DNA from 3 places in the Paenibacillus hunanensis genome. Region 2 is predicted to be linked to each of the others. Evidence: riboswitches for the same ligand, from Rfam matches in the RefSeq annotation. Region 2 holds a riboswitch; each other region holds the start of a gene.
The links. Region 2 has a riboswitch for cyclic di-AMP ahead of SK066_RS00135 (resuscitation-promoting factor). Riboswitches for the same ligand answer to the same signal wherever they lie in the genome.

Region 1 (10,925 bases), 2.5 Mb from region 2:
GAAGGTACCGATTCGGCTTCCACTGGCATCGGTTGTCGGACGACCGTACGAGTTATTGTTATTTGAATTGCCATCGTAAAAGCGATCTGTCATGACAAAGTACACATTCGCATTGTCCCATGTGAATGGATCGGATGGACTGGCTGCCTGAGCGGTAGACGATCCCATCGGTGCAACAGTGGTGAACAAAAGGCAAACTAGTAATAGCCATGCTGCCCATTTGCGGTATGTAATCATAAAACCCTCCTTGAGTAATGAGTAAGTGGATGAACATCATCAGATAAGAACAAGCAGATAAGAATAAATAAGTGGCAACAAGCCAAATTCGAAAAAAAAGAAAACCGGACGAAAACAACAGGCTAGAAGCAGTTGATCTAGATGCTGCAGTCATCGTCTAACATAGCTAGTGAAAACGAATAGCCGCCAGGGCATCCCTCCATATTTCAAATTTACATTGTCCTATTAACACGGTAAAGCAAACGTTTGCATAAATGCCAGCACTACAGGATTGCATCCTATAAGCAAAGATAAAGCTAGCCAGCTTATGATCGCTTTGCTACAGCCATCATGACATCCCGAGCTATTGCAACTATTAAATTCCTCGGCTATAAGGAAAACATGGAGCCGTCTCCGTAGAAGGCATAAAGAATATGCAAATAAGCTTATGCTTCTTCTATCGATGGAGAGGATACTGTTCATTTTTGTAAACGTTTTCTTTTACATCGATAATGATAGCTTGGGTGTTATATAATGTAAAATATGGTTTAAAGGAGGTTTTACCGAGATAAAGAAGATTAATCTTTAGATTACTCTGACTTCCTCGTTATCTCGAATGATTTCGCAGTTTTTTCTTAATATTAATGCACGATATGTACATCTATACAAACGCTTGCACTAATCTGTTTTACTGGATGATTTGGGAGGTGGTGTTTACGTGTAGTACAATATATGAATACAGAAAGCGACATAGCAGTATGGCTCGGGCTGTAATAAAGCGAGTGTTCGTAGCGTATAGAGATAAGGAACAGGTAATATCCTGTATATCCTTCTTAGACAATTATCCTGATTCATCAGGCTGGAAAATGCACTATTTAATCATAAGCATACACGTTCGAAGCCATTCGCAGGTCGAAGTCGTTCCACAGGAGCATTAGCATTGCTCATCCTGTGCAGAACAGACCCAGAGCCAGCCCTATGCTTGTTCCATTTTGTAAACTGACCATAAGGAGTATTCGAATGATGCAAATCATGCAACAGTTATCTTCACATATTCATTATTTAACCCCCTATCAGGAAACAGATCGACCGATTCTAGCAGCGATTACAGGTACACGCTCGACATTGCTCGTTGATGCGGGCAATTCCTCTGCCCATATTCAGCTTTTTATCGATCAACTGGTGAAGCTGGATATCTCGCCACGCTGGGTTGTGCTAACGCACTGGCATTGGGATCACGTATTCGGTATGAATCAAGCGAACACGACGATTATTGCGCAGACTTTGACGACGGAATATATTCGCCGTATGCAGAAATGGTCATGGGATGATGAATCACTGGATCAGCGTGTGGCAGAGGGAACAGAGATTGAGTTTTGTTCCAGTGCGATTAAGAAGGAGCTGGGGAATGAGCGTGATATTATTTTACCGACGCCTGATATTACATTTGAACGTAAGCTAGAGCTTGATCTCGGCCGAGTTCATTGTGTGATCGAGCATGTAGGTGGGGATCATTCGGATGATTCAACCGTTGTGTACGTACAGGAGGATAAAGTGTTATTCGTCGGGGATGCATTGTATCCAAACATCCACGTGGAGCCACATGAGTATACGGCAGAAGCAACGCTAAAGCTGGTAGATATGCTGCGTCAGTACGACGCTGAGACGGTAGTGCTATCCCATCATGCGGATATATGGGATCGAGCGCGATATCAGCAAGAGCTGAATCTGCTGGAGCAGATCGCTCATCTTGTACAGCAACCCGATCAGGAAGAGCAGGCGATTGCCGAGCAGCTCGCGCAACACTATGGTCGCGAGCTGGATGATTACGAGCGTGAGACGATCACCTTATTTATCAATGGACGCCGCCGTCAGCAGACGAAGGAGCCTGTGGCTAAAAGCGGAATATAATTCGGTACGCCATCCGAATCTAGCTGTTGCCGATGATAAGATAAGATCCTATAGAAATCCATATGATGCACATAAGAGCCTGTAGGATACAGACCATACGGGGTTACTTCGAGTTTTACAGTGTTAGTGCTTTTCTAACACGAGGTTCAATGAGAAGTAATTTTTGTGAAACCCAATAGCTTACTTTTTACCGGAGCTTGCAGCGTGAAGAGCTGCACTGGATTCTGCATCACGAAATAAATGAAGCTTACCATTCTCGACCATTCGCATACGTGGGCCGGTAAAGCCGCGTCGAATAAGCTGCTTACGCATATATAGCATCAATGCCCAGTGGCTAACGATTAGAATATGCTCCGCCTCGGAAGCTAGAATCACATCCAGTGCACGATCGATACGTGCATTCGCTTCGGCAACCATACGCTTGTAGCGTCTGCTCAGCAGGGGAGCGATACGTGCAAAGACAGCCCAGCCGATAAAGGGAAAGCGTAAGCCGGTATTAAACGTAGGTGGTGTAATCTCTCGCAGCTCTGGCATGATAACGATCTCGCCGGGATAAATGAACTGTGCCGTCTTGATCGCACGTGGTAGATCGCTTGTAAAGCAGATTTCCCAGTTCAGCCCGCGCAGATCGGTAGTGCCTTCTTCAATATCAGCCACATCGTATTCTTCCAGCCAGGTGACCAGCTCATTCACTGTCACCATCTGGCGAATCGGAAACTCTTTATTCACTTTAAAATGGCGCACAAGTCCAATAGTCTTCATCAGCAGTATGGTGTAACTCCTTCTATTTAGTATGCTACAATATTGATTATACCCATTTATAGCCAGTTATATTGCAAACGGCGAATGGACTTCTATGTATTATTGTTTCGGAAAGGAAGATCATACCATGATTCAGTGGGAATATAAAACAGTAAAATTAGCAGCTGGCGGCTTTCTCGGCGGCAAGGTTGATGATGACCATTTACAGGAAACATTGAATGCGCTCGGCTTTGAAGGCTGGGAGCTGGTATCCAGCTTTGATACGACGATGTCGCAGGGAAGCTCCCGTGAAATTATCCTTATTTTCAAACGCAGCGCCTTGCTGGAATAGAGCGTATCGGCTACGTACATAGTATACGTACAATGAAGGTTTGCTGTCCAACGAGCATCATCCTGGTATAAACAGATAAAGGAGGCAACCGCATGATTGGAACATGGATGGAAGAGATCAAGTCGCTGCTGCGTGACAGACTGAGCAGTTTGGAAGCATCCCTGCTGCCGCCAGCTGACAACGAGGATATCGTAGGGGCAGAGCAGGCGATGAACGTATCCTTTCCAACGGAGTTAAAGCAGCTTTATTCCCTTCATAATGGAGAAGCACGTAGCGGGCCAGGCTTATTTTTTGGTCTGCAATTTTTAACGCTAAATGAAATGGTGAACGAATGGAAAATATGGTCTGATCTACATGAGGAATATGTAGATATGGGCGATCATTATTCGATTCCTTCTGAATGGATTAAGGAGCAGTATATCAATCGGCAATGGATTCCATTTTGCCATGATGGTGGTGGGAATCATCTCGGGATCGATCTTGATCCTGGACCAGAAGGTGTAGTAGGTCAGGTGATCAATTTTGGCCGTGATGAAGAAACGAAATTCGTCATTGCTCGAAATATAGGCGAATTTATTCATTTTATGCATCATACGGTCACCAGTGGCAATTATACCGTTGTACAGGAGGAGGGAAGCAGCTTCTGGGTGTATGGTCGCAGCGACCAAGCACGCCTGCTGCGTGATGCACAGCAGTATGCCTTTGGTGCAGAATGGGATACGATCAAAAAGCAACCATCTGCGGAGGAACTGTCTGCATGGGAAGTGAACTTGCCACCGGAATGGCAGGAGCAGATCAAGCAGAAGTATGGCTCTGCTGAGCAGTTTACGAGCTTATATCAGATTTATTTGCCTAATCAGCAGATTCGCGATATTCGTCCGCTAGCTGCATGTACACATGTGCGCGAATTAAGCCTGTCTCGTAATCGAATTGATGATCTTGCACCATTAGTACATTGTCGTGAATTGAAGAAGCTGTATCTAATGCACAATCCGATTCACGATCTGAATCCACTGGCACAATTGCCTTATTTACGCCAGTTGAATATTAGCGATACGGATGTCACTTCACTGGAGCCGCTGGCGAATTTAAAGCGTTTAGTTGAGCTAGAGTGTGAACGTATTCCAGCAAAGGATTATACACCGCTGCTACGGATTCCGACACTGGAATGCCTGACTATTTCATCGCCCGATGCAGTGCAGGCAGCCACAATTGCAGAGATGAAGCAGCTCAAGCAATTGACCGTACTGGGTGCAGGTCAATGGGGCGAGTCACAATGGGCAGCGCTTGCTGATCTGTCACTCGTGTCTCTGACCGTTACGGGGGTGAAATGGCAGGATACGCGCTATATTCGTCCATTTACGAATTTGAAAAGCTTAACACTGGCTAATGCTGAGGTAAACGATATTGCTGGGCTGAGCGAATTACCCGTTCTGCAAAAGCTAAAGCTCGTAGGCGATAATGTAATTGCGAATCCAGAGGCGATCGCGCAATGCACGACCTTATCCTCATTTACAGGAAATGAAGCCGATGTGCAGCTGCTACAGGAGGCATTCAAGCAGCCCGTTAGCTTCTCGATCCAGTACGGCGGCAATTATAATGCATAATGAATCAGCCCGTTCGATATTTGTATCGACGGGCTTTTATAGATGTCGCCTGTATGGTTATACAATACAGAGTAGATTGAAGTGAACGATATTCCCATCCACTTGAGGTGAATCTTATATGAAGCCACTGATTCATGAGATCGAGCAACATTTTAGTCTGCTACGTGAGGAAGAGCTTACTGCCCATTCTACGCTGATACATATGCGACAGCAGACAGCGCTGTTAATGCCCTACGAGCATTATGCCGTCCAGTTTTATCCAGAGTTTTATCGGTTTCTCTATGAAAATAAGGAATGGATCGTCTTCGGGCAGGATCTGGGCGGTTACTTTGTCCTGTCATGGGAGAGGCAATGGATCGGCTATTTGTACCAGGAGGAGGATTCGTATCGTATAGCCTATTGCAATGATACATGGCATCATTTTATTAGCTTTTATCATGCTTTTACGAGTGTAGTGCTCCAACAGCTGATCGACAAGCAAGCAGTCTGTACAGATCGCGTTCTAGACCTGGATTCATTGCTAGATACGCTGACTCATTATTATATGGAGATTGATGCGCAGGCGATGCAGGAAGAGCATCATTTCTGGGCAATTCGGCTATATGAATTATCTGAAGGCTTCTTTCCGCTGGATGGTCAAACAATAGCGATGTACCACTCATTGGAATAGCTTTGTTTTAATTTTGGCGTAAAAGCGTCATTTTTCGATTACTTCAGGCGAAGCTTTATCACTAGTAACAGGTATACCATAACCATTTTATAGTAGACCAATGGCATCCTGAGCAGTCGATATATACTTATTTTTGCAAGTGTGAATAATGACATATCATTTTGCGAAATGAGATGAAAAGTAAACTGAAAACACTGAAATATAATGTAAAATTGGAGATAATGAGCGTTATGAGGAGAAAAAAGGAGCTTGCGGAAGGTATCCTTTTACTGCATTTTCAAAAAAGAAAGCTGTGGGAATCCACGGCTTTTTTTGCCTTTTTGATCTGCTTTACACTTCTGAATTACAGGAGTAATATACATTTCAGGATTTAGAGATTCGCGATCGCAACGACTTCTCTCATGCTCGCCGAAGCGCACAGCAGCAGGAAAGCACAATCGTGCTACGCCAGACTGTCCAGACGATCGGTGCAGCAGGAAGCGTACAGATGCGAATCGGCATTTGTCCAGATCAAACAACTGAATTTCAGAAGTTTCTTGTTCTTATTGCTGAGTTTCCGGTCATTACCGGAAAACGGGGGAACCAATTCGCAGCATGTCAAAGGTGTGAGAGCCGTTGATCATCTGCATGGGGTGAATCCGTCAGCGCCGGTAACCATGGGGCCGGCGCTGATGGTAGGGCGACTCTCACCGCCCGAATCCGACAGCTAACCTCGTAAGCGCAAGTCGGGAGAGGAGTGTGGAACTTGTGCCATCATGACACAGGGTATAGACGCTCTGTGTTTTCTTATGCCTTGCTAACGCTCATTAGCTTCTGAAGCCAGACGCACTAGACTGGTGGTTGTGCTGAACTACCTGTGTTGAAAAGAGTGATCTATTCGCTCATTCAAACAGCGTAGAGGATTGTGGACAATTTGAACCTCAATACGATCATTATGATCATCGATCGTAGCTCTTTTACATGATACACGCTTAATCTCCTGTCGACTCGTGCTTGCGAGATAGCTACAGGAGAGCGGGGGAACCATTCGTCAGACCATGCTTCCAGCAGGGCAACTGACACGGGGTGAATTCCGGCAATGCCGGAACGGGCAATCTTCCAGCCCGAACCCGACAGCTAACCTCGTCAGCGATTCAGGAAGAACTTATATCCGGCTTACGTCATCCTGGTCTGCACATCATTATGTGTCAGTCCGGTTACGCACGGAAGAAGCCCGGTGAAAAGTTCGATTTTTACCGAGGCTTCTTTTTTTGCGCCTAATTTCGTGTTTTTCGACTCAAAATCGTTTGATGTGAAGTCAAATTGCAATGAAAATCAAATTTAATCTCACGCATGTTGATGCTGAAGGGGAAAGAAACCATGTTGGACATTTTAATGATTGTGCTCATTTTACTCATGGCATTCGGGCTTGGTGGACTGGGGATCTGGTCATCCAGAGTGATCGGAGAGCGAGGAGAAGAACAATGATCTGGCTATTATGGCTCATTATTGCAGGCTTGCTGGTGTACTTGTGTTACGCCCTGATCTATCCGGAAAAATTTTAAACAGGCAGGAGAGAGTGAGTGAGTATGTTCGCATATATCGGAGTTGCATTAACCTTACTAATTGCGCTGTTATTAGCGCGTCCAATGGGAGCTTACATTTCCCGTGCATTTGATTATACACCGGGGAAGCTGGATCGCTTCTTTGGTCCACTGGAAAAGATCATTTATAAGCTGGGTGGTATCCGGCAAAATAACCAGACATGGAAGCAGTATCTGGTCGCGTTACTTGTTAGCAATACCGTTATACTATTGATCGTGTATATTATTTTCCGTTTGCAGGATAAGCTGCCACTGAATCCAGCAGGTATTGCGGCGATGAGCCCGGATCTTGCCTTTAATACAGCGATTAGCTTTTTAACGAATACGAATCTACAGCATTATAGCGGTGAAAGTGGCTTGTCCCTTTTCTCGCAAATGTCGGCTATTATTTTCTTGATGTTTGTCTCACCAGCGACAGGTATTGCCGCTTCGATCGCGTTTATGCGTGGTCTGGCTGGTAAGCCGATGGGGAACTTTTTCGTCGATCTGGTACGTGCGATTACACGTATTTTGCTGCCACTATGCGTGGTCGCTGCATTGATCTTTATTAGTCAGGGTGTACCGCAGACGCTGCACACGTCCGTCACAGCAACTACGCTGGAGGGAACACAGCAACAGATCGGCATGGGCCCAATTGGGAGCTTCCTTGCAATTAAGGAAATGGGGAACAATGGTGGTGGCTTTTTCGGTGCCAACTCTGCCCATCCTTTTGAGAATCCAGATGCGATCAGTAATCTGCTGCAAATGCTTCTGATGCTACTCGTGCCGATCTCGCTTCCATTTACGTACGGACGCATTGTCGGTAATCCGAAGCAAGGACGAATCCTGTTTGTATCGATGGCAATTATGTTCCTGATCATGCTCAGCTCTTCATTATATGCAGAGCATCAAGGCAACCCACTTATCAATCAACTCGGATTACAGCAAAGTGCAGGCTCTATGGAAGGGAAAGAGGTTCGATTCGGTATTGAGGAATCTTCATTATACTCGGTGGTAACTACCGCGTCGGAGACAGGTGCAGTCAATACGATGCACGATACATTAACACCAATTGGCGGTATGATCGCCTTGAGTAATATGATGCTGAATACCGTATTCGGCGGTTCGGGTGTCGGTATGATGAACGTACTGATGTATGCGATCATCTCTGTGTTCCTTTCGGGCTTGATGGTTGGTCGTACTCCTGAATTCCTCGGTCGTAAGGTAGAGGGGAAAGAGATGAAGCTGATCGCAGTCACACTGCTTATTCAGCCGCTGCTAATCCTTGCACCAACGACCATCGCACTGATGGTATTTCCAAATACGATATCGAATCCAGGCTACCATGGTCTGACGCAAGCTCTGTATGAATTTACATCGTCTGCGGCTAACAACGGATCAGGGTTTGAGGGGTTAGGCGATAATACTGTATTTTGGAATTTATCGACTGGTATTGTGATGATGCTTGCTCGTTTCTTCTCGATGGTAACTTTGCTTGCAGTTGCTGGCTCGATGCTGGCGAAGACACCTGTACCGGAGAGCAGTGGTACGCTGCGTACCGACCAGGCACTGTTTGGTAGTGTATTTATTGTAGTCGTTGTGGTCGTTGGTGCATTGACCTTCTTCCCAGCGCTGGTACTTGGCCCAATCGCCGAGCAGCTTACGTTGAAGTAGAGTAAAGCATTCATACAGATGATGAAGCTATATTATATGAGGATAATCAGGTGGAGGAATCAGCAATGAAAAATCAAGCTTCCGTGATGAACCGGGATCTGATAACGAAAGCATTACAGCAATCCTTTGTAAAACTAAACCCGCTTTTAATGATGAAAAATCCGGTCATGTTCGTGGTCGAGGTTGGACTGCTCATTAGCGTGTTGCTTATATTTGTACCGGGCGCATTTGGTGATTCCATATCGGCAGGCTTTAATATTGCCGTATCGATCATTTTACTGTTAACGATCCTATTCGCCAACTTTGCCGAAGCGCTTGCAGAAGGACGTGGTAAAGCGCAGGCAGATTCACTGAAAAAGACGAAGAAGGAAATTACTGCGCGCAAGCTGGACGGCGAACGAATTGTTGAAGTACCTTCGACCTCCCTGCGTAAAGGCGATCTGGTGGTCGTTCATCAGGGAGAAATGATCCCTGGTGATGGTGAAGTGGTCAAAGGTCTAGCTTCTGTCGATGAGTCAGCGATCACGGGTGAGTCTGCTCCAGTTATTAAGGAGGCAGGCGGTGACTTTAGCTCCGTAACAGGTGGCACGATGGTCATTAGTGATGAGATCACTGTACGTATTACAAGTGATCCAGGCGAATCGTTTATGGATCGTATGATTAGTCTGGTCGAAGGCGCAGAGCGTCAAAAAACGCCAAATGAAATTGCACTTAATACGGTACTAATTAGCTTAACGATTATTTTCTTGATCGTTGTTGTTACTCTGCCATTTATGGCGCAATATCTCGGTATTCATATTCCGATTCCGGTATTGATCTCCTTGCTGGTCTGCCTGATTCCAACGACAATCGGAGGTCTGCTGTCAGCGATTGGTATCGCAGGAATGGATCGGGTAACTCGCTTTAATGTACTGGCAATGTCGGGTAAAGCGGTTGAAGCATCCGGTGATATCAATACGATCATTCTGGATAAGACAGGTACCATCACATACGGTAACCGGATGGCAAGTGAGTTCGTTCCGACAGACGGTCATACCGCCGAAGAGTTAGGTCACTGGGCAGCGGTGAGCTCGGCGCAGGATGAGACACCCGAAGGACGCTCTGTACTGGAGCTGATGAAAAAGCAAGGCTGGACGATTGATCAGGAGCTTCCTTATGGAGCTGAGGTCGTTGAGTTCCGAGCAGAGACACGCATGAGCGGTCTGAATCTGAAGGACGGACGCAAAGTACGTAAAGGCGCCGTCGACGCTGTGAAAAACTGGGTCATCGAGCAGGGCGGTCATGTACCAGCTTCCTTACAAGCAAGTAGTGATCGCATCGCTACGGCAGGTGGTACGCCGTTAGCTGTAGCAGTGGATGATGTGATCTACGGTCTGATTTACTTGAAGGATACGGTAAAAGCCGGTATGCGCGAACGCTTTGAGCAGATGCGCAGCATGGGGATTAAGACGATTATGTGTACCGGTGACAATCCGCTTACCGCCGCAACCATTGCTCGTGAAGCAGGGGTAGATGACTACATTGCTGAAAGTACACCTGAGGATAAAATCGCTGTTATTCGCCGTGAGCAGGCGCAGGGTAAGCTCGTGGCGATGACCGGAGATGGTACGAATGATGCGCCTGCACTGGCGCAGGCGGATGTAGGGATTGCGATGAATAGTGGTACCGTAGCAGCGAAGGAAGCAGCTAATATGATCGACCTTGATTCTGACCCTTCCAAAATTATCGAAGTGGTCGCGATCGGTAAGCAGCTGCTCATGACGCGTGGTAGCCTGACTACATTCAGTATTGCGAACGATATCGCCAAATATTTTGCGATCATTCCAGCGATGTTCATGGTTGCTATCCCACAAATGCAAGTATTAAACGTAATGAATCTGCATTCACCAACATCGGCAATCATGTCTGCACTGATCTTTAACGCCATTATTATTCCGATTCTGATTCCACTGGCGATGAAAGGTGTCGCTTATCGTCCGATGAGCTCCACTCGTTTGCTTCGTCGTAACCTGTTCATTTATGGTCTGGGCGGTGTGATCGTTCCGTTTATTGGAATCAAGCTGATCGATATGCTTATTCAGGTGATGATCTAATCTATTTATATTAAGGAACGGGAGAAGACAGAATATGGCTATTAAAATGGTATGGACGACCCTTAGAACGAGTGCAATATTGTTTATTATATGCTGCGT
Region 2 (10,925 bases):
TAGTCGTAAAATTCGCTTGTCGAATAGGGTTCGTAACGGCTGTTCCCGATTAATAGAAATGAAGTAAGCCATCGTATAAGCTGCGATACTTCTCTAGCTGGTTAGCGCCAGGATGCAATTATTGAACAAGCATTCATGTTTTAAATGTCATCTTTCGACAAAGTTCTATCTTTTATGATATTCATAATACCAACGTTTCCCAAATCAGTCAACATAGAAATTGCATGAAATTGCCTATTTCAGCATAAAATCGTAAAATTTTTTTTGCGGTTAAAGGATTTTGGGTTTATTTTTACGATATGATGGGCGTATACAGCTTTTGTCGATTTGGAAATCGTTGCTGATCATATAACGACACTGTTCGACATAATTGACATAATTCTATTTTATACGATTCAAAATACGGTAATCAAGTTTCGCGAAGGAGCGTTAAGTATGAAATCGCTACAGCCTTTGGATGAGGAAAAAGTATTCAAGGACCCTGTTCACAATTATATTCACGTCCAGGATCGGTTAATCTGGACATTGATCAATACACCTGAGTTTCAACGACTGCGTCGCATTCGTCAGCTCGGTACATCCTATCTGACCTTTCACGGTGCAGAGCATAGCCGCTTTTCCCACTCTCTCGGAGTGTATGAGATTACGCGTCGTATCATTTCTCAATTCGAGCGAAGCGGATATGAGGATTGGCCGAGCGAGGAGCGTATGGTGGCACTTTGTGCTGCGCTGCTGCATGATCTGGGACATGGCCCATTTTCGCATTCTATAGAAGAAGCGTTTGAGATGAATCATGAGGAATGGACGTGTCGCATATTATTAGAAGATACTGAAATTCATCGTGTGCTGGAGGACGTAGAAGCTGGCTTCTCCGAAAAGGTTGCTGCGGTTATTCGCAAGGACTATGAGAAGGCAGTTGTGGTCAATCTGGTGTCCAGTCCACTGGATGCAGATCGGATGGATTACTTGCTGCGCGATGCATATTTTACAGGGGTGAATTACGGTACGATCGATATGGATCGCATTATTCGTGTGCTGCGTCCGCATAATGGACGTGTGGTCGTGAAGGAGACGGGAATGCACGCGATTGAAGACTATCTCATGTCACGGTATCAGATGTACTGGCAGGTGTATTTCCATCCGGTGACACGCAGCTCGGATATCGTATTACGTCATATTTTCCAGCGAGCAAAAGAACTGTTCGATAGCGGCTACAATTTCACATTTTTACCACATCCGCTACCTGCACTGTTCCGCAATGAGTTAAATGTAAAAGAATATTTGCTGCTGGATGAAGCGCTGGTACAAACGACGTTTATGCAGTGGACGCTTGAAAAGGACGAAATTCTTGCTGATGTGTGTGCTCGTTTTATGGAGCGACGGTTATATAAATATGTAGAAACCGAATTAATCGACCTCGATATGATCGATCAAATTCGCCGCGAATTTGCGGAAGCGGGTCTTCATCCGCAGTATGATCTGGAGATCGATTTCCCAACTGATTTGCCATACGATGTTTTCCGTCCTGGTGATCCGAAAAAGGAAAAGCAGATTTTGCTACTGGATCGTCAGAACAAGGTACAGGAAATATCCGAGGTATCCGATATTGTGCGCTCGATCAGCGGTATTCATCGTGGACGATATCATCTGTATTTTCCACAGGAGAAGCTAGAAAGGGTAAAACACAAGCTGTCACCGCATATAGCGGACATTTTCGAAGATAAACTGGGACCTGCACAAATGGAGTTTGAAATATAAAAAATGTATGAAGCTGATAAAAAAGTTCCATAGCAGTTACGTAAAAAAGCCTGCAAAGGAGAATGAATACTATGTTATTTGATACACATACTCATTTGGATTCCAAAGATTTTGATGAGGATCGCAAAGAAGTGATCGAGCGTGCTTACAATAATGGAGTCACTCGAATGGTGAATATTGGATTTGACCGTGAGACGATTCCAACTACGATGCAATTAATAGAAGAATACGATTTTATCTATGCGGCAGTGGGCTGGCATCCGGTCGAAGCGATCACGATGCAGCCGGGCGATCTGGAATGGATTGCATCTTTATGCAGTCATGAAAAAGTAGTCGCAATCGGTGAGATCGGACTGGATTATCATTGGGATAAATCACCCAAGGATGTGCAGCATCGTGTACTTCGCGAGCAAATTGGCCTGGCGCGTGAGCTGAAAATGCCAATTGTCATTCATAATCGGGAAGCGCATGAAGACATTGTTCGGATTTTGCGTGAGGAAAAAGCAAGTGAGGTTGGCGGCATTATGCATGCATTTTCCGGTAGCTGGGAAACGGCAAAAATGTGCCTTGATATGGGCTTCCATATTTCGTTTGGCGGCCCGATCACATTCAAAAATGCAAAGCAGCCAAAAGAGGTACTAAAGCAGGTTCCGATGGATCGTTTATTACTGGAAACGGACTCCCCATATTTGACTCCACATCCTAATCGTGGAAAAAGAAATGAGTCTGGATATGTACGTTTGGTGGCAGAGACAGCTGCCGAGCTTAAAGGGGTAAGTCTGGAAGAAATTAGTGAAATTACAACAAAAAATGCGTTGGCATTATTTGGCATTCGATGAAAACGAGAGAAAAACCGATGAAAAAACGAGCTATACCGATATATGAATGAATTTTAACGAAAAAATGCGGAAATGTTACAAGTTTTTAACCACTTTTTAAGAAAAACGGAGTTGCCTCTCGCTTTACAGTGAGGTTGTGTTCGGGATATCATTTCATCAGTGATTTAATCTTCGTGTCGATACACGAGATTCCATGATTCGGTCTCGCTGAGTTTCCTACATAGGAGAACGGGGGAACCAACAGCTGTCTTCATTCACTTTTAACCGGCAATACCGGAAGGCAGATGTTTGATTCCTGATACAGGGTCTTTGGGGTGAATTGAGGCTACTTGCGCCATGAGCGAAGGACGTCTCACAGGGTACCATCTACACGCAGTAGTGCTTATCCGAACCCGACAGCTAACCTCGTAAGCGATGCAGAGGCAACCTCTCATTTTCTAAGTTTCCAATGGACGTACAATGTCGGGAAGCCACGGAAGAGTTGCTCTTGCACTTTTCCCTAGGCTTTTTTGTTTTGTGCAAAAGGAAGTCAATGAAAAAGAGAAGACCCGGTTTTCACTATCCGGGATCGGTATGCCGCTAGGACTGACCATGGCGCAGGCAATTTTCAACTAGAACGAAGTACCGTAATGCGCCGGTATTTCATCATCAGCATTATAATGCCTGTGGAAATTCTGATATAGTCGCGTCTATAATACATTTTCTTTACAGCAAGACGGCGAGACTATGTAAGGAGGACGGAAGAAGTGGGAATTGCTCCTTTCAAAGAAACCCATGGTTCACGCTCATCCAGCATGTCTTACGCGCTGCGTTGGAAGCAAAAAAATCTACGCTCTGTACTGCTCACTTCACTGGCAGTGATTGTGGTTATTGCCATGGCACTCTGGTTGATGTACATGCAGGCAAGCAAAAATATTTATGTCGTTATTGATGGCAAGGCTCAAATGGTCGAAACCCATAAGCTACAGCTATCGGATCTGCTGGCTGAACAAAATATTCAAGTAGCACCACAGGATAAAGTATCAATGTCCATGAACGGAGCAATCCAGGATGGCGACAAGGTATACATTAACCATGCGGTAGCCGTAAATATTACGGCAGACGGTAAAACAAAACAGGTGTACACTACAGCCAAAACGGTTGGGAATACACTGGAACAAGCCGGGATCGATCTCGGTAAAGAAGACAAGCTGACACCTCCGGTGGAAGCGGGCGTCCAGCATGATATGGACATCAAGGTAGTTAGAACAACTTCCTTTGTGGCCAAACAGGTCGTTGAGCTGCCTTATCAGGTCGTTCAGAAAGAAGACGGCAGTCTGCTGGAAGGTAAAACAAAGCTCATTCAGAGCGGTCAAAAAGGTAAGGTTGTCCAGTATATCGAGAAGGTATACGAAGACGGAGAGTTCGTCTCCAAGCGCATGATTGATAAAAAGACAACCGCTGATGTACAGGACAAGATCGTTGCGATCGGTACGAAAAAAGAGCAGCCTAAGTTGCTTGCAGCGAGTGCTTCGTCCAGTTCAAATTCCGACAAAGATTTCTCTTATGCCAAAGTATTGAATAATGTTACGCTGACAGCCTACTCCTCTCAGGAGCCGGGACTGGGTACACGTACTGCATCTGGAACGCGAGTGACAGAAGGACGGACGATTGCCGTAGATACCGACGTGATCCCAATGGGATGGTGGGTCTACATTGAAGGCCTCGGTTACCGCCGTGCAGAAGATACCGGCAGCGCCATTAACGGCAATAAGATTGACGTATATATTGATAGCCTGAGCCAGGCAAGAGCGTTCGGACGCAAGTCCGGTTATACGGTCTATGTGATCGGGCCGGTAAAACCTTAATTTATCGGTACAAATCGGTTGCCTGTGCTGGCAGGACTGTTATATGATATAAGCATTATTAACCATGAGCGTATAGGAACCAACAGGAGAAGGGGATGATTCCCCTTCTTTTTGTTTGTTGTTTTGTTATACTGAGGACAATATGAATATGATCGCGGGGAAAAGGAAATGACGTCTGTACGCCCCCGATCCGGAAGGGAAGCGTACCATCCATTGATTAAAGAGGTCATTGTTGTAGAGGGACGGGACGATACGGTAGCGATTAAGCGTGCAGTCGAAGCGGATACGATCGAAACGGGTGGCTCCGCGATTGGCGCTCACGTGATTCGTCGTGTACGTCTGGCACAGGAGCGTAGAGGGGTTATCATTTTGACCGATCCCGATCATGCTGGAGAGCGGATACGCAAAATCGTCTCACAAAAGGTACCGGGCTGTAAGCATGCCTTTATCCCGGAGAGTGAAGCGACGTTAAAAGGCGATATCGGAGTCGAGAATGCATCGCCTGAAGCGATTCGGGCAGCTCTGGCACGTGTGCATACGGAAATGCCAGAGGCAGAGACGCTCATCGATTGGGATGATCTGATTACGACCGGACTGGTGATTCATAAGCAAGCTGCCGCACGCCGGATGAAAATGGGCAATCTGCTCGGCATCGGTTATGGCAACGGCAAGCAATTTCATAAACGGCTACGTATATTTGGCATCACCCGCGAGGAATTCGCGGCAGCACTTTCACAACTTGAAGCGGAGGAACAGCAATCCAATGAATGATAGACACGATATCGCCACGCCCGGACGGACGAAAGAGATTATTAATAAGCACGGCTTTTCGTTTAAAAAGAGCCTCGGTCAGAACTTTTTAATCGATAGTAATATTTTGAATAAAATTGTCGACGCAGCGGACTTGAATGAACAGCGTGGGGCGCTGGAGATCGGACCGGGGATCGGCGCATTGACAGAGCGTCTGGCACGTCAGGCGCATAATGTGACCGCGGTGGAGATCGATCAGCGTCTGCTGCCGATTTTACAAGACTCGCTCGGTGACTATGATAATGTGCGTGTGCGTCATGGCGATGTACTCAAGGTCGATCTACAGGAGCTGTTCCGTGAGGATTTTGCGAATGTGGATAAGGTCAGTGTCGTTGCGAATTTGCCGTATTACGTCACTACGCCGATTCTGATGAAGCTGCTGGAAGAGAAGCTTCCGCTCGATAATATCGTCGTGATGATTCAGAAGGAAGTCGCACAGCGTATGGCAGCTGCGCCAGGTGGCAAGGATTATGGCAGCCTGAGCATCGCTGTTCAATATTATTGCATCCCAGAGCTGGTATGTATCGTGCCGAAAACGGTATTTATTCCGCAGCCGAATGTGGAATCAGCGGTGATTCGTCTCAAGCTGCGTGAGGAGCCACCTGTGCATGTACAAGATGAGCAGCATTTCTTCGAGCTGATGCAGGCATGCTTTGTTCAGCGCCGTAAAACGATTGCCAACAACCTCAAAACACGTTATTTCAGCGGAAGCGATCGCGAGCAGCTGGAGCAGCTTCTCGCGGAGGCTGGTATCGAGCCATCCCGTCGTGGGGAGACGCTGAGCATTGAGGAATATGGACGTTTGAGCGATGTATTCCTGGCAGCAGGGATTCGTTAAAGCGAGCTTTTTAGCACCTCACAAAAAAATCATTGACAAAATAAATTTTGTATAGCATAATTTAATATTTGATTGACATTTCTTTTCCTTTTTGTTACAATAGGAGGTAGGAAAAGAGGTGGTTGTGAGCATGGCTAACAATGCGCTTACCGAAATCAAACGCAATCTTGATGCTCATGTAGGGCACAAAATCACATTGCGCGCACACGGTGGTCGGAAAAAGACCATTGAACGTACCGGAATTTTGGAAGAAACCTACCCTTCTGTTTTTACTGTAAAGCTTGATGATGAGCATCAAACTTTTGAACGAGTGTCTTACAGCTACGCAGACGTATTAACCGACTCGGTTGAAATCACAGTTTGCGAGGATGATTCCCATACAAGCGTCGAGTACGCTGGGAATTGAATAACTGTTTTATGATAAGGCAGTCTTTATCTCCTGCGGGGGTAGAGACTGTTTTGCTTTGTGAATAGACTTTGCAATTCATTTTTTCTATAATTGGAGTATTCGTGGCTATACATAGCTACCTGTTATGCGTGGGCATCAACGGATTGGCATTCATGCTCTCCAGTATGTCAACGGATACAGTAACAATAAGAACGGACGGAATGTTGAAGGTGGAGGAACCTCATGAAGCTATATGAAAAAGCGCCAGCAAAAATAAATCTGATGCTGGATGTGCTGCACAAGCGCCCGGACGGGTACCACGAGGTAGAGATGATCATGACGATGGTTGATCTCGCCGATCGATTGACGATTACGGAGCTGTCCGGTAATACGATCACGATATCCAGTCAGGCTGGTTACATCCCTCTGGATGATAAAAATCTTGCCTATCAGGCTGCGAATAAGATCAAGGAGCGCTACGGCATCCGCCAGGGCGTGCATATTCATATCGACAAGCAGATTCCGGTCGCAGCAGGTCTGGCAGGAGGCAGTAGTGATGCCGCCGCCGCATTGCGTGGACTGAATCGGCTGTGGAAGCTGGATATCCCTCATGCGGACATGATGGAGCTGGGCGCTTCGATTGGCTCGGATGTTCCTTTTTGTATTACGGGCGGCACAGCGCTTGCGACAGGACGTGGCGAACTACTGACGCCACTACCAAGTCCGCCGGATTGCTGGGTCATTCTGGCAAAGCCGCCGATCAATGTATCAACAGCAGGCGTCTACGGACGTCTGAGAGCGGATCAGATCAAGCAGCATCCGTCAGCAGCTGCGATGCAGAAGGCGATTGAGCAGCAATCGTTTGAAGCGATATGCGGTGAGCTGGGGAATGTGCTGGAGGATGTGACGCTCAGTCACTATCCAGAGGTGCAGCAGCTGAAGCAGACGATGCAGCAGCTTGGTGCAGACGGTGTACTCATGTCAGGTAGCGGGCCAACGGTATTCGGTCTCGTTTCCAAGGAATCCAAGGTGGCACGCATTTATAATGGGCTACGCGGATTTTGCCATGAGGTATATGCTGTACGTATGTTAACCTGAGAAGTCCAGGTCGCAATCTTTTTCCAAAAGCCTTCAAGCATGAAGGAGACATTTGGAAAAAGATTGCGATTTTCTTTTACAAAGCCGTACAAAAATGTTATATTCACTTTAATTATTCGGATTTGGGATTTTTTTAGGATATAAATGTAAATTTTCGTAGATGGTGAGGAGTTAAAGTGAAAAAATTAAAACGGAGCGCGCGTCTGGTCGAGCTGACGCAGTATTTGACCTCAAGACCGCACACGCTTATTCCATTAACGACCTTCGCTGACCGGTACGGAGCGGCCAAATCATCGATCAGTGAAGATCTGACTATTATTAAAGAGGTCTTCGAGGAAGAGGGCATCGGCGAGCTTCAGACGCTGGCAGGTGCAGCGGGTGGTGTGAAATACATCCCGCGCCTGTCCAGAGAGAAGGCGTTCTCGTTTATGAGCGAGCTTTGCGTGCAGATGGAGCAGCCAGATCGACTGTTGCCAGGGAATTATATCTATATGTCTGATCTGCTCGGTCAGCCGGCTACATTAAACGAAGTCGGCAAAATTTTTGCGTCTGTTTTTGCAGACACCCCGATCGATGTGATCATGACGGTAGAGACGAAAGGGATTCCGCTGGCGCATGCGACAGGCACGCAGCTGAATCTGCCTGTTGTGCTGGTGCGACGTGACCATCAGATGACAGAAGGCTCGGCGGTTAGCATTAACTATGTGTCCGGTTCGCATAAGAGTCTGCATACGATGACCTTATCCAGACGCGCCTTGAAGGAAAAGTCGCGCGTGCTGATTATCGATGATTTTATGAAGGCAGGCGGCACGATTCAGGGCATGGTTGATCTGCTTGGTGAGTTCAATGCGACGGTAGCAGGTGTGGGCGTATTGCTGGAATCCGGCAATGTAGAGGTGGAGGATCGCCTGTGGGCGGATTATGTATCACTCGCCAAATTAACAGAAGTTGATGCAAAAAGTAAGAAAATTACGGTTCAACCGGGAAATTACTTTGAAAATGTGATTATTTGAATGATTTAGCTTATAAATTGTGAAGTCCAATTGAGAATAGGTATCAGTCAATTTTCTTGAATTCGGCAGAAATCGGCAAAAAACGGCGATCCGACAAAAAAATACACAATTAATTTTCAGAAAAAAGAAGGTGTTTTACTTCCATGTGTGGAAATACACAACCAAGTCTTTATGCAAAAAGGTGGTGAACACACATGGAAATCACGGATGTAAGACTCCGCCGCGTAAATTCCGAAGGTCGGATGAAAGCCATTGCCTCCATCACAATCGATAGTGAATTTGTCGTTCACGACATTCGAGTAATTGATGGTAACAACGGGATGTTTGTCGCGATGCCGAGTAAGCGGACACCGGATGGCGAGTTTCGCGATATCGCGCATCCTATTTCTTCTAGCACACGGGAGAAGATTCAGTCGGCAGTACTGGCTGAATACGAGCGTGCCGGACTGGAAGAAGAAGTTATCGAAGAAGGCGCATAAGCAAGTTCTTTATACTTATTGGGGTTTAAAAGAAAAGGGAGCCACTGGAGCGAGAGCTGTGGCTCCCTTTTCTTTTTGCCCGGAATAAGATATATTCAGTATGGAGTTTTTTTGCGGAATATGAAATGAAAATACACATATACAAGGCTTGAAGCAATCATCATACATTCCATCGATGGAGGGACAACTATTTTGAAAAGATTAGCGATTGTACTGGCAGCAGGCAAAGGAAAACGCATGAAGTCCAAGCTGTATAAGGTGCTGCATCCTGTATGCGGAAAGCCTATGGTCGGTCATGTACTGGATTCGATTCAGCGTATCGGCTGTGAGCGTAGTGTAGTTATTGTGGGTCACGGTGCTGAGGCCGTTAAGGGCTATCTAGGCGATCGTGCGGAATATGCACTGCAAAGCGAGCAGCTCGGAACAGGTCATGCGGTACGTCAGGCAGAGCCGATGATCGGTAATGAAGAAGGGATTACAATCGTCATCTGTGGCGATACACCGCTCGTTACACCTGAGACGCTGGAGCAATTGATTGCACATCATCAGAGTGAAGGCGCGGCAGTGAGCATTTTGACAGCTTCGATGGACGATCCAACTGGCTATGGTCGTATTATCCGCGGCGAGGATGGCGGCGTAACGAAGATCGTCGAGCAAAAGGATGGTACACCGGAAGAGCTGTTGACGAAAGAAATCAACACAGGTACGTACTGCTTTGATAACAAGCTGCTGTTTGATGCACTATCCAAAATTGATAACAACAATGCACAGGGCGAATACTATTTGACTGACTGTATCCGCATTCTGCATGCTGACGGTAAGCGTGTTGCTGCCTACGAGACGCTGGATCTGGCAGAATCGATCGGTGTGAATGATCGTGTCGCATTGTCTGAGGCAGAAGGCTTTATGCATGAGCGTCTGGCGAAAAAGCATATGTTGAACGGTGTAACGATCATCGACAAGGCATCTACGTATATTGGTGCAGATGTAGAGATCGGTTCGGATACGATTCTGTATCCAGGTACGATGTTGAAAGGTAATACCGTAATCGGTGAAGATTGCATCATTGGCCCGAACACAGAGATCGATAATTCTGTCGTAGGGAATGGCACAACGATTCGTCAATCGATTGCAGCGGAAGCGAAAGTGGGCAACGCTGTGAATGTGGGACCGTTTGCTTATCTGCGTCCAGGCACAGAGCTGGCAGATGAAGTGAAGGTTGGCGACTTTGTCGAGCTGAAAAATGCAAAAATTGGTCATGGCTCCAAGGTTCCGCATCTGAGCTATGTAGGAGATGCTGAGGTAGGTGCTGGCGTAAATATCGGCTGTGGTGCGATCACAGCGAACTACGATGGCTACAACAAATTCAAAACGATCATCGAGGATGATGTGTTTATTGGCAGCAACTCCAACCTGATTGCACCGGTACGCATCGGTAAGGGAGCTTATGTTGTTGCAGGCTCGACAATTACAGGCGATGTGAAGGAAAATGATCTGGCGATTGCACGTGCACGTCAGGAAAACAAAGCCGGTTATGCGGATAAAATCCGTGCAAAAGCGAAAGCAATTAAGGAACAAAACAAATAATTACTGAATCGCGAACAAAATGCCCTATTCGCTGACAAATTATTATATAATATGTAGTGCACAATGCTTGTTGAATAATCGTATCGAACTAATGGCCAAACGCAAATCAAGAGCGAATATAGAGACATAAGCCGAGCTGATGAGCATTCCAATGAACCACCACGGAGGGTTTTAACCATTATGACTTATTGTGATTCCAAATTAAAGATTTTCACTTGTAATTCTAACCCCAAGCTGGCGGGACAAATTGCCGATTATATCGGTATTC
Region 3 (10,925 bases), 280 kb from region 2:
CGGGGAGGTTCCATGATGTATCAAAAGCTGATTGTTGCTCCACAGCGTGCATGGATTGCGCTACTAACCGCGCTTGTGCTGGCGGTCATTCATCAGTATTTATTTTATGAACATGCGATTGGTGTGTCTTATCCGGTATTTGTCATTTTATTTTACTTATATATGTACACGTACGCAGGCGATCGGTTGCGGCAGGGCTCGGCAATTAGTCGATTATTGATGACAGCCATTGTCTTATTGTCACTAACGTATGCTTTATTTACGAATCCATTATTTTATGCGCTGAATATACTGGCTGTACCTGTTTTGATCCTGATGCATACGACCTACATGCTGAGTGAACGCCGCCCGCAATGGAGCAGCCCGGCATTAGTATGGGCGACCATTGAGCAGTTGCTGGTGCATATGTTTGCCCATATGCCGACTCCGTTTCGCATGCTGTATCACCAGCTTGCTCGGCGAATGGAGCAGGAGCGCAGACGCACACTGGGACGTATCCTGATCGGTGTGCTGACAGCAGCTCCGCTCTTGATTATCGTACTACTGCTGCTGACTTCGGCAGATCGTATGTTTGATGAATTGTTATCGAGCTTGCCATCCTGGTTCGCCGATATTACACCTGGCCCTGCTTTATTCCGTATCGCTTGGATCGGTGTGATGATGCTGGTGCTGTTCGCTTATTTATGGGGATTCGTTCGTCCATTACGACGTGATCCGCGGAGTGGACGATATCTATCGGAAAAGGAAGCTGCTGATCAGACAGTACGATCGGCATTCTCGGTAAATGGAGCAGTACCTGCGAATACAGCGACTCCGACACATGCCACAATACCAACAGCATCTACAATGGTAACGACAGATGCAACGCGTATCACGCCTATATCGACCACAGATAAAAAAGAATCTACTACTATCTGCGATGAATCCATAAAGGCTCCGGTTGAAGGGGCTAGCGTACAGCCTGAACAGCGAGCACATGAGCAACAGTTCCAGCCTAAACCGTCGATTGCGCCTAACGATCAAGTGCCCGCAATGAAATGGAATCCTCCAATCGAGCCGATGCGTCCCTTACGAATTGACCCACTTGTCGCCTCAACCGTATTGGTGCTCGTTAATATCGTATATATGCTATTCGTATGGTTGCAGTTTTCATATTTGTTTGGTGCTGGACAGGGGAGATTACCAGATGGAAGCACATATGCGGAGTATGCTCGCAGTGGGTTTGGCGAGCTGGTCATTGTGACGGCGATCAACTTCACCTTGTTATTATCTGTACTGTACAAGAGTGCGGCCGGTAGTCCGCTGCTGATGAATATCAATCGCTGGTTATTAGCTATTCTTGTCATGTGTTCGGCAGTGATGCTGGGCTCTGCCTTTACACGGCTGGTGCTGTATGAGCAGGCGTATGGCTATACGATGACTCGTTTTCTGGTACATGTATTCATGCTGTTTCTGGGTGTGCTACTGGTGCTGGCAGGCTTGCGTATTCGCTTCAGCCGCTTGCCTCTGTATAAATGCTTTTTAGTTGTCGGATTGAGTGCCTATGTCGTACTGAACTATACAGGAATGGAAAGCTGGATTGCTGAGCGCAATATAGAGCGCTACGCCCAGAGTGGTGAGCTGGATCAGGAGTATCTACTCGGATTGTCGGCAGAGGCAGTGCCACTATTGCTGACATTCGCCGAGAAACATCCTGAGCTTGGGCTGGCTCCGCGTTTGCGTGAGAGCAAGCAGTATCTATTGGAGCAGGATCGCAGCTGGCAGGCATTTAACTGGGCGACGTACCGTGCTGCGCGCGAGCTTCGCTGATGGGGTCTGGCGCAGAAAGAATAAGCAGAATTAGGACTGCTTGAACCTGCCATTAGGATGGATCACTATCTATAAGCTACAACATATACCAATAACCGATTTTAATTAGCCATACATCCACTAGCAATTTATCAACAAGCGATACATCGATAGCCATATACCAACAGTGATCGACCGACATAGCATAATTTAATCAACAGATTTTTTGATCTGTATTGTATATTCTGTCCCTATTCTATTGAAGGAGTGAGCAAGGATGATCATACCTGTACATTTACAGTGGGAGCTTGACCCGGCACAGCTTCCGTATCAGCAGTGGTTTAGTACGACCGGGCTGAGGCAGCAACTAACGAATGAGAAGACATGGACAGGGCAAGCGAATAATAGTGCGATAGCGAACGGATGCGATACGTCATTCACTAATCACCCGCGCGGATCGGCAAAAGCCTCTACTACCATCAATGAGCATGAAGTACGCTTATATATTGCCAGTCGACACCCCGAGCAGTGGGATACGATCGGCAGTATATGGCTACCGGATGATGGTTCGCTGGATACAGTAGAGCAGGGAAGCCGCTTCTGGTTATGGGAAGGGGAGATGCTCGCAGTTGTCACCGTTATGGAGTATCGTATGGAGGGATTCACGTATCCGTCATGGATGTGCTTAGCAGGGGATTGGAATCGTGAAGCCGCGCCCATCATAGCCGACTTCACCACTGATGCGATGAAACCACATCACTTTTTAGACAGAACAAGCCGCCCGTTATGGTAACGGGGCGGCTTGTTTATTTTATGCTACAGTTACGGCTTTATCCGTGTACGGGATTCGCGTAATCTGACGTGCACCTAAACGGATACACCTGAAACATAGTGCTAGATGTGCGAATGTATACATGTACAAAGCACACAGCCTGTATACCTCATTCTACGTACTCTTTTCCAGCATACGCTCCAGCGGTTCGGTCTCAACGATCAGCCCTTTACGCACCTTCAAATACTGATATTCGCCATCAATATGCAGCTTGAGCAATCCATTTTCAAAATCCGTATGCATTTCCTTGAAAAATACACCCTCCGCAATAATCGGCTGGTCGGTCTCGTAGCGAATCTGGTAGCCCTTTGGCGTGCGAATCACATCAACCTCGACACCATCCTCATGCGTTTCCTCTAGATTCGCCTTCATACGCTGGACAGCAACGATGTGCAGATCGATAGCGCCCAGATGCTCCAGCAGATCGTTCACGAATGAGCCGCGTGTAATCTCTTCCCAGAAGGAACGAACCGATTGCCCGATAATGATTTGCGTGACCTCATGCTGGTGCGCGACATCAGCAATGACCTCTGCCAGCTCGCGATCTTCATTTAGCTTCACGATGAATGTACCGCCTGCTTCTTCGGTCAGCTTTTTCCATGCATTGTAGTACTGCTGCATATTCATATCCAGCTCACTGACGGGCTCGCTCAGTACGCTGAGTACGATCAGCGGCGCATTCAGCAATTGCGCCAGGCGAATACCACGCCGAATCAAGCGCTCCCCATTCAGACTGTAATGAACACCAACCATAATTTTCTCTCCGCTCATTGCAATAACAACGCTCCTTTAATCCTTGATAGAGGCTTCTCCGGCACCATCATTGACTCATGTCTCGCTTGTCTGAGCTCACTCCATAGTTACTGCTTCATAGTAGCTCTCCTGCATGTACAATAGGCCGGGCAGGCAACGCGCAGCAACATCGCCATAGAAAAAATACAAGATGCCAGTACAGACTTTGAACATGCGTTAATATACAGATAGCTGATGCCCACAATGATATAAATATCTATTTGCTTGCTGCCAGTCGCCCTTTATAGACACTTAACCAGCATGGCTCAAAAAGAATAATAAGACTGACAATAATAGCTGAGAAATTCCCGTTCAGTCGGTAATCCTGTCCATCCTGTCATATAAGATGAAGCCTCTATACCTGATTCTGCCCCTGAGACACCTTCCGACAGCGCTTTGTGCCATGCGGTGAGTGCTTCTGCTGCCAGATGGGTGCGTGTGAAGCCCCATAGGGATTCGTATTGGTGAATAAGGATTCTGGCTTCTGCTGCTTCCACGTGCTTGAGACGACGGAACACTTGCCCCCACTTGATTAGATCCAGATGCGCCGATCCATCCGAAAACTCAAACTCTGCCCAGCCTGTAGCTCCGCCACCGGATAGGCGCAGCAAGCCACAATGTAGCGGACGACAAGATTCTGGCAATGCGAGCTTCGCCTGATCATATACAAATAGCTCCATCCGCTGAACACGAGCATGAACCGGAACGAGCTGCGAATCAACCGTAGGCTGAATCAGGGTGGCAACAGCAGATAACATACGTACATACACTCCTTTGAATGTGAGGTTTAGTTGTCAGCCATCATAGGGCATTTTGCAGGCAACGTAAATGCCAGATAAAGTCTATAGACCGTCATTTAAGTCAGCTGCTATGCATGTAATCGGATTCATTCCCTTTATTCATGCCATTAGTTCGATAATGCTCGGTTTTGCTTTACTTTATACAAAAAGCTAGTATACGTGAATAATAATGTGTAAATAAGCGAAAATAGAAGGTAAACGATCATTTTGTCCTGTGAAATGATCAAATTGACACCAAATGCGAAACCGCTCGTCTTTACTTTGCCTGAACAGGGGAGTATGATTCGTCTCAAGTTCATAAATTACGGTGTACGACATCTATATTGGCGCCGTAACCAGCTTAATGTCCGAGCCGCAGAGAAGACGCTCTGTAGCCGGGGAGCGGGGGAACCAGCGAACAGCCATCACAGACTGTTCAGGGGTGAATCGGTATCGCAGCGATCCATTAAGATCGACTGCTATCTGTAGGGAGACTCTTACTTCCGAATCCGTCAGCTAACCTCGTAAGCTGAATATAAGAGAGGCGACAATGATCATGACATCCGGTAAGCGCAGCTATGTCTGCGTGCGGAATGCCTGAGAAGCTGGCGAGAAAACCTCTTGTGCAGCTTCTTTTTTGTTTGCCTTCACACAATTGGAGGAGAAAGAGATGGAGTTGGAGCAGGAATCGGAGTTGCCTAAGGAGTATGTGCTGGTATCTCCAGCGACGCGTGCAGGGGAGCAGTTTATGCAGCTGCTCAAGGTCAAAGGAATTGCCTTTGCCGCGATCGTAAATAGCTATGCAGAAAAGGTAAAACTAGAACGAATGGGTGTGGCTCATGTGCTGTTGCTCGATACACAGCGCCAGGACGAATGGACCATTCCACAGCTAGCTGTCGGTAAAGTGTATCTATTTGAACGCAGCCTGCCGCTCTGCTGTCGGTATATCCAAATGTGCCGTACATGGACAAGCGAGCCGATCTACGTTATTACCGAAAGCAGTAATTCACGCATGATCTACAGAGGACTGGGTGCCGATCATATTGTGCACACGAATGGCGGCAGTGTCGCCTTTTTGCTCTGAGCAGCATCATAGCCTGACACCCGAATGACGCAGCATCTGCGCATTCGGGTATACACATGTATAAATAACAGAACTGCAATTACACATACGAATGATATGAAGGAAATATATGAAGGAAGACGCTATACAGGAATCGAGATATAGGGATGGAATATGATCGAGAGATCACCTGATAGATAGGTATAGGGATAAAGAATAGAGGTACAAACGAAACGCTTCTTCCAATCGTTTTACAGGAAGCACTCTAAGGGAAGCGCGATACGAGTAAAACATAGCAAGCGAGCGATCCGATCGAGCCACAACACACAGCATAATGGATACTAGCAGACAGAATGGAGGGGAAGTAAACTGACAGAACGCATAGCACTCGTCGCAGGCGCTACAGGTCTGGTCGGGCGCTCGCTGGTCGATATCCTCGTCCATGAACCAACCTATGACCGTATCAAAGTGCTTGTACGCCAAATCGTACCAGACTGGCAGTCGTATATACAGGTTGAGCAGATCGTGACCGATTACGATCATTTAGACCAGCATGCGGATACATGGCAAGCCACCGATGTATATTGCTGCCTCGGCACTACGATCAAACAAGCAGGCAGCCAGGAGCGCATGTACCAGATCGATGTCACCTACCCGCTCCGACTGGCTGAGCTAGCCCGGGCAAGGGGAGCCGAACACTTCCTGCTCATCAGCGCCATGGGAGCAGATGCTAACTCACGCATCTTCTATTCCCGTATCAAAGGCGAGCTAGAGCAGCAACTATCTACACTCGGCTACCCATCCCTATCCATCGTCCAGCCCTCCCTGCTACTAGGAGAACGCAAAGAATTCCGACTCGGCGAACGCACGGCTGCCGCTATTTCCAGCGTAGTATCGCCCCTGCTGCGAGGAGGGCTATCCAAATACAAACCCATCCAAGCCACCACCGTCGCCAAAGCCATGTACAAGCTCGCTCTAAAACGCCCCAAAGGCGTAAATACCTACCTTTCCCACCAATTACAACAACTCGGCTCATCTCACCAGACCGATAGCTGACGCGATAATGAGCGAAGAAGGAAGGTACAACGTGATGCGCGTAATATGGATATGCAGCGAGGGAATAGAATTACAAACTAACATCAAATAAAGCATGTAAAACATTCTTCAACCTCATCAGATGCTTCACTACATTCAAGGTTCTTAAAGTAAAGTTCTTATTGCTACCTCCCACCCGTACAAGTGGATGTTAGCGCCTGCTTCATCTCTGATACATTTAAGAACTGAATCTAAGAGTGAAAAAAACGAAATGATCCACTTTTAGCAATCTTTCTTATTTCTATTGTGTCTGTCCTTGCAGTGAGAGTCTTAGCCCTTTACAACATATGCTGCGAGCAGCACGGAACGGAGGGAAGGAAATAAGGGAAAAGGATGACTTGCAGTGTTAGCGATTTTCTAAAACGGGGTTCAATGAAGAGTGATTTTTGCGTAGCAAAATATCTTACCTCTGAGGAGGGGCGGGAATCTACATTTACTCCTAATCCAGTAGATTCCCGCGGCTCCACTGAGTCCGTTCCCTTATTCCTTCCCGCAAGTGATGTACGCACCCAGCACAAATGCAGCGCAAAGTGAACCAAAGACGCACCAACCCAACAAAGCTTTAAACCTGTACCACCTTGTACCCTAGCTAACCCACTGTACGCCACCCATTATAGCCGCTACAATGGTAGCATGGAACCGGATGCCCATCCAACGCGGCATACCGGACAATTAACATGTGCAGCTACCGCTGTAATGAAACGGAGAATGAATATGCCACAGATGGACGCGAAGCAGGCTGCTTCATTAATAGAGCAATGGATCGCTTTTTACGATATGGATAATCCGCAGGCGTGGGATCGAGATGACTATACATTTGTGCAGCAGTCGTGTCGCACGATGCGTGCCGCCATACAGGTACTACGAGGCAAGAGTGCGCCAGATCAGCGCAAGCTGGCAGACGGGCTGGAGGAGTTTATCGAGGACTCCTTTATGGATGATCCCCATGAATGGGAGCCGGAAAATCGTGCGTTTGTCAAACAGGCGATGGAGGCACTGCAATACACCGCAGCTCAATTACGCAAGTCATCGACGGGAGCAGGAGCTAGAACAGCAACAGGTGCCTCACAGCAGCGAGGTAACCAAGCCGCGCAGGGCAAGCCAGCAGCTAAGGGCAAAGGTATTCCAGGCAAGCAGAGCAGCAATAACCAATCAGTTGCTAGCAAAAATAGCACCAACCAAAGCAATAAGAACAGCACGAATAAGACACACGCAGGCAAAAACCATACCAGCCCCTCTACGTTCAATAAAATGAATAATCGTGGAGGCGGACGTGGTAAAAATGGAGGGCGTTAAGTCCTCGGCTAAACAGGAGACTTATATGAACATCGATTCGAATATCGAGCCAGCAGTTGTGGAACAGGAGCAAAACATTCAGGTGGAGCTTTGCCCTGCTGCGGACAAATATATTATTTGCAATATGTATCCTTTCTATCTATATGATCTGTCTGAGATCTGGGAGCGCCTGCCGAATCGGTATGGTGTATTCGAGGAGGACGATTGCTGTGCTACACTTGCGCAGCAAAGTGACGTCTTCAAAATCTGGTGGCGTCATCCCGGCGTGCTATTCCCGTTTCTCATTCGAGTGAACGGCATTCCAGCAGGCTTTGCGCTTGTATCGACCCCACCATATGTGCCAGCAGGCGAACAGGTAGAATACTTCCTGCATGAATTTTTCCTGATGCGTCCATTTCGCGGGAAAGGCATCGCACAGCAGGCGGCCAAATACGTATTTGATAGCTTTTCCGGTCGCTGGGCGCTGCATACGAATCCTACCGGGCGCAATATGCACACCCGTCGTTTCTGGCGTCAGCTACTCGCAGACTATACGAGCTATAAATACGATGAAGAACCGTTCGAATCGGATGAGAATGGGCCACTGCTGACCTTCCGTTTTGTCAGTCAGGCGAGCCCTTCATCCGCTCAGGTTGAAATTCAAAAGTGAATGGGATACAGTAAGCTAGCAATCCCAAGCGATAGGGTATGCATCGTATTAAAGGGTAGGAAGACTAGTATCCAATCCTATCCAGCATACTTTATACCTTTACAACGACTAGAAATGGAGCGAAATTCACATGAGTGACGCAGCAGAACAAGCCTTTTCCAGAGCGTTAGTTCAATCTCTGGTCGGCGAGCGCGGTCATCTACCGATTGCTCGCGCGCTATCCGATATCAATCTGAAGCTGGCAGGCGAGCAGGTAGAAGGTCTGCCTTATACGATCTATCAGCTAGTTAGCCATATGAGCTACTGGCAAGACTTCATGCTGGCTCATGTTCGCGGCGAACAGCCTGCACGCCCACCAGCCGTAGCCGATAGCTGGCCACAGCAAACGAATGCCGCAGACGAAGCAAGCTGGCAAGTTGTGCTGGACGATTTCCTGCAAGGCATCGATACTGCCTGTGAACTCGCACGTACGCTGGAGCTTGCCCAGCCACTGGCACTCATCCCAACGGAGACCGTTGCGGGATTCTTACGTAATATCGCTTCACACAATACGTACCATCTTGGTGAGATCGTCATCATCCGCCGTCTACTCGGCTCATGGCCGCCACCAGGAGGAGGCTATCCAGCATAATGCTGGATGGTCTTTTTTTGTTTTTACAAAATGAATAGAGTATTTAATTCGTGACTATGTATGTGATCGCGACAGTGGAACCCTATTTTTAAAACGGATAAAGGATTATTTGCTGTAAATGACAGATGTCATTCGCCTACAGCATGAGTTGGAAAATAAAAAAGCTGTTCCCGAAAATAACATGGCACAGCCTTTTATTTGAATATTTTATAGTATGTACAATAGTCTATTTTTCTTTATGAGAAGTGAATGCTACCTGTTGCTCAGAGTGGAGCTGTTTATTTTTGCGTATATATTTTATTATGACAAAAGTTGATGTAGTAATAGCAACGAATAAAAAAAGTAAATAAAGTAATATCATAATAAATGAAGCAGTCATATAAGATCATCTCCTTCAGATTTTATTGTATACTGCGTGCTATCTTTTTATTATACAATTACTGTACTTTAATTATGATTAATTTCTGTATTTTAATGAATGTGTATTTTATATTAAGTTGCTCTTATTTATGCCAATCCTCATTCACTATCACCTATTCGATTACAATTAAAAGTAACCAAAACAGCACCGGAACAGCGCCTACCGCGCTATCCCGATGCTGCAACGTAACACTTCTATAAAATCATATTCTCTGCATTACTCACGACTTATGCCCACACATTCAGCCCAGGTCTCAGCCGAAAATATGATCGATCTGCTCAATCTCCTGCGCGGTCAGCTTCACATCCAGCGTTTTGAGATTATCAAGCACCTGCTCTGCACGCTTCGCGCCTGGAATGATCGCATCCAGCGATTCGCGTGTCAGATACCATGCGAGCACCAGATGAGCGACCTCGATGCCTTTTGCCTGAGCGATCGGACGAAGCATATCCACCTTTTGCAGATTTTGCTGGAATGTCTCGCCTGCGAATAGCGGATCTTTGGCACGCAGATCATCGAAGCGTGTATCGGAATTGTATTTACCAGCCAGCAGACCGGATGCCAGTGGGAAATAAGGAATGAAGCTAATCTGGTTCGCAGCAGTATATGGCAATAGCTCCTGCTCTGCCGAACGCTTGAACAGATTGTATTCGGATTGCAGTACATCGACATGCCCATCCTTGTTCGCTTCCTTCAATTGATCAATCGAGAAGTTGGAGACCCCAATCGCACGAATCTTACCCTCGTCCTTGAGCTTTTTCAGCTCGCCAACAGCTTCGTCCTTTGGTGTATGTTCATCCGGAAAGTGGATGTAGAACAGATCGATATAATCCGTCTGCAAGCGCTCCAGACTGCCTTCCACACTCGCACGCAGGAAGGCTGGCGAGTTATCGAAGGTCACATCGCCCTGCTCGGTAAACTTATGCGCACCCTTGGTAGCGATGACCAGCTTGTCGCGTCCACCGACCTCCTTGAGCACCTCACCGATTAGCTCCTCGGAGCGTTTAGGTCCATAAATGAATGCTGTATCAATAAAGTTCAGTCCATGCGCAATTGCTGTGCGCACAACCTCCTTGCCTGCCTCCTCATCGAGATTCGGATACAGATTGTGACCGCCTACCGCATTCGCACCAAGTCCGATCGGATTCACCAGCAGATCACTTTTACCAAGTCGTTTATGTTGTGTCATTTCGTTCATCTCCCTTTCCTATAACATGTGGCCATAATGACATATTAGACATTGTAAACGCTCTCTGAAACGCGAATGAGCAATAAAACAGATGTGTCTACTGTGATAATCCTGTCCAGTCCCGTATAGATCAGGGAAAAGGGACGTAACAATGATTTTTCGCTTTTTTCTTTATACATATCAAATGAACCTTATATAGCAAGAAAGTGTTATTTACATTTACGAGCCTACGTATTCACATCTATACAGCACTCTGATCTCCATCCTCTACTGCTCATATCGAGCATAAATGAGCAGAATCTTGCAACTTACTGGATGTAAATGACGTCCATTTGCTTCCTAATTTTGATCCTTAACCTGTGGAGGCAAATAAGGAAAAGTAATTTTTTG

Region 1: another riboswitch for cyclic di-AMP. It lies ahead of kdpF (K(+)-transporting ATPase subunit F); the one in region 2 lies ahead of SK066_RS00135 (resuscitation-promoting factor).
Region 3: another riboswitch for cyclic di-AMP. It lies ahead of SK066_RS22140 (hypothetical protein); the one in region 2 lies ahead of SK066_RS00135 (resuscitation-promoting factor).

What each region holds. Positions count from the first base shown of each region.
Region 1 covers NZ_CP139194.1:3,177,371-3,188,295, reverse strand. Annotated here, with positions in the region: gene SK066_RS12855 (alpha-amylase family glycosyl hydrolase) at 1-237, opposite strand, end outside; gene SK066_RS12850 (MBL fold metallo-hydrolase) at 1,237-2,127, shown strand; gene SK066_RS12845 (histidine phosphatase family protein) at 2,308-2,856, opposite strand; gene SK066_RS12840 (DUF4177 domain-containing protein) at 3,017-3,220, shown strand; gene SK066_RS12835 (SMI1/KNR4 family protein) at 3,313-4,827, shown strand; gene SK066_RS12830 (hypothetical protein) at 4,946-5,497, shown strand; cyclic di-AMP (ydaO/yuaA leader) riboswitch at 6,034-6,233, shown strand; cyclic di-AMP (ydaO/yuaA leader) riboswitch at 6,456-6,643, shown strand; gene kdpF (K(+)-transporting ATPase subunit F) at 6,961-7,041, shown strand; gene kdpA (potassium-transporting ATPase subunit KdpA) at 7,066-8,733, shown strand; gene kdpB (potassium-transporting ATPase subunit KdpB) at 8,799-10,826, shown strand; gene kdpC (potassium-transporting ATPase subunit KdpC) at 10,861-10,925, shown strand, end outside.
Region 2 covers NZ_CP139194.1:29,971-40,895, forward strand. Annotated here, with positions in the region: gene SK066_RS00125 (HD domain-containing protein) at 436-1,758, shown strand; gene SK066_RS00130 (TatD family hydrolase) at 1,830-2,597, shown strand; cyclic di-AMP (ydaO/yuaA leader) riboswitch at 2,793-3,026, shown strand; gene SK066_RS00135 (resuscitation-promoting factor) at 3,344-4,444, shown strand; gene rnmV (ribonuclease M5) at 4,658-5,215, shown strand; gene rsmA (16S rRNA (adenine(1518)-N(6)/adenine(1519)-N(6))-dimethyltransferase RsmA) at 5,208-6,092, shown strand; gene veg (biofilm formation stimulator Veg) at 6,223-6,498, shown strand; gene ispE (4-(cytidine 5'-diphospho)-2-C-methyl-D-erythritol kinase) at 6,724-7,578, shown strand; gene purR (pur operon repressor) at 7,755-8,591, shown strand; gene spoVG (septation regulator SpoVG) at 8,786-9,070, shown strand; gene glmU (bifunctional UDP-N-acetylglucosamine diphosphorylase/glucosamine-1-phosphate N-acetyltransferase GlmU) at 9,263-10,657, shown strand; gene SK066_RS00175 (ribose-phosphate diphosphokinase) at 10,838-10,925, shown strand, end outside.
Region 3 covers NZ_CP139194.1:5,437,827-5,448,751, reverse strand. Annotated here, with positions in the region: gene SK066_RS22160 (DUF4153 domain-containing protein) at 13-1,809, shown strand; gene SK066_RS22155 (hypothetical protein) at 2,066-2,581, shown strand; gene SK066_RS22150 (universal stress protein) at 2,735-3,391, opposite strand; gene SK066_RS22145 (hypothetical protein) at 3,679-4,170, opposite strand; cyclic di-AMP (ydaO/yuaA leader) riboswitch at 4,567-4,738, shown strand; gene SK066_RS22140 (hypothetical protein) at 4,862-5,275, shown strand; gene SK066_RS22135 (oxidoreductase) at 5,624-6,310, shown strand; gene SK066_RS22130 (hypothetical protein) at 7,064-7,645, shown strand; gene SK066_RS22125 (GNAT family N-acetyltransferase) at 7,671-8,294, shown strand; gene SK066_RS22120 (DinB family protein) at 8,425-8,925, shown strand; gene SK066_RS22115 (aldo/keto reductase) at 9,600-10,535, opposite strand.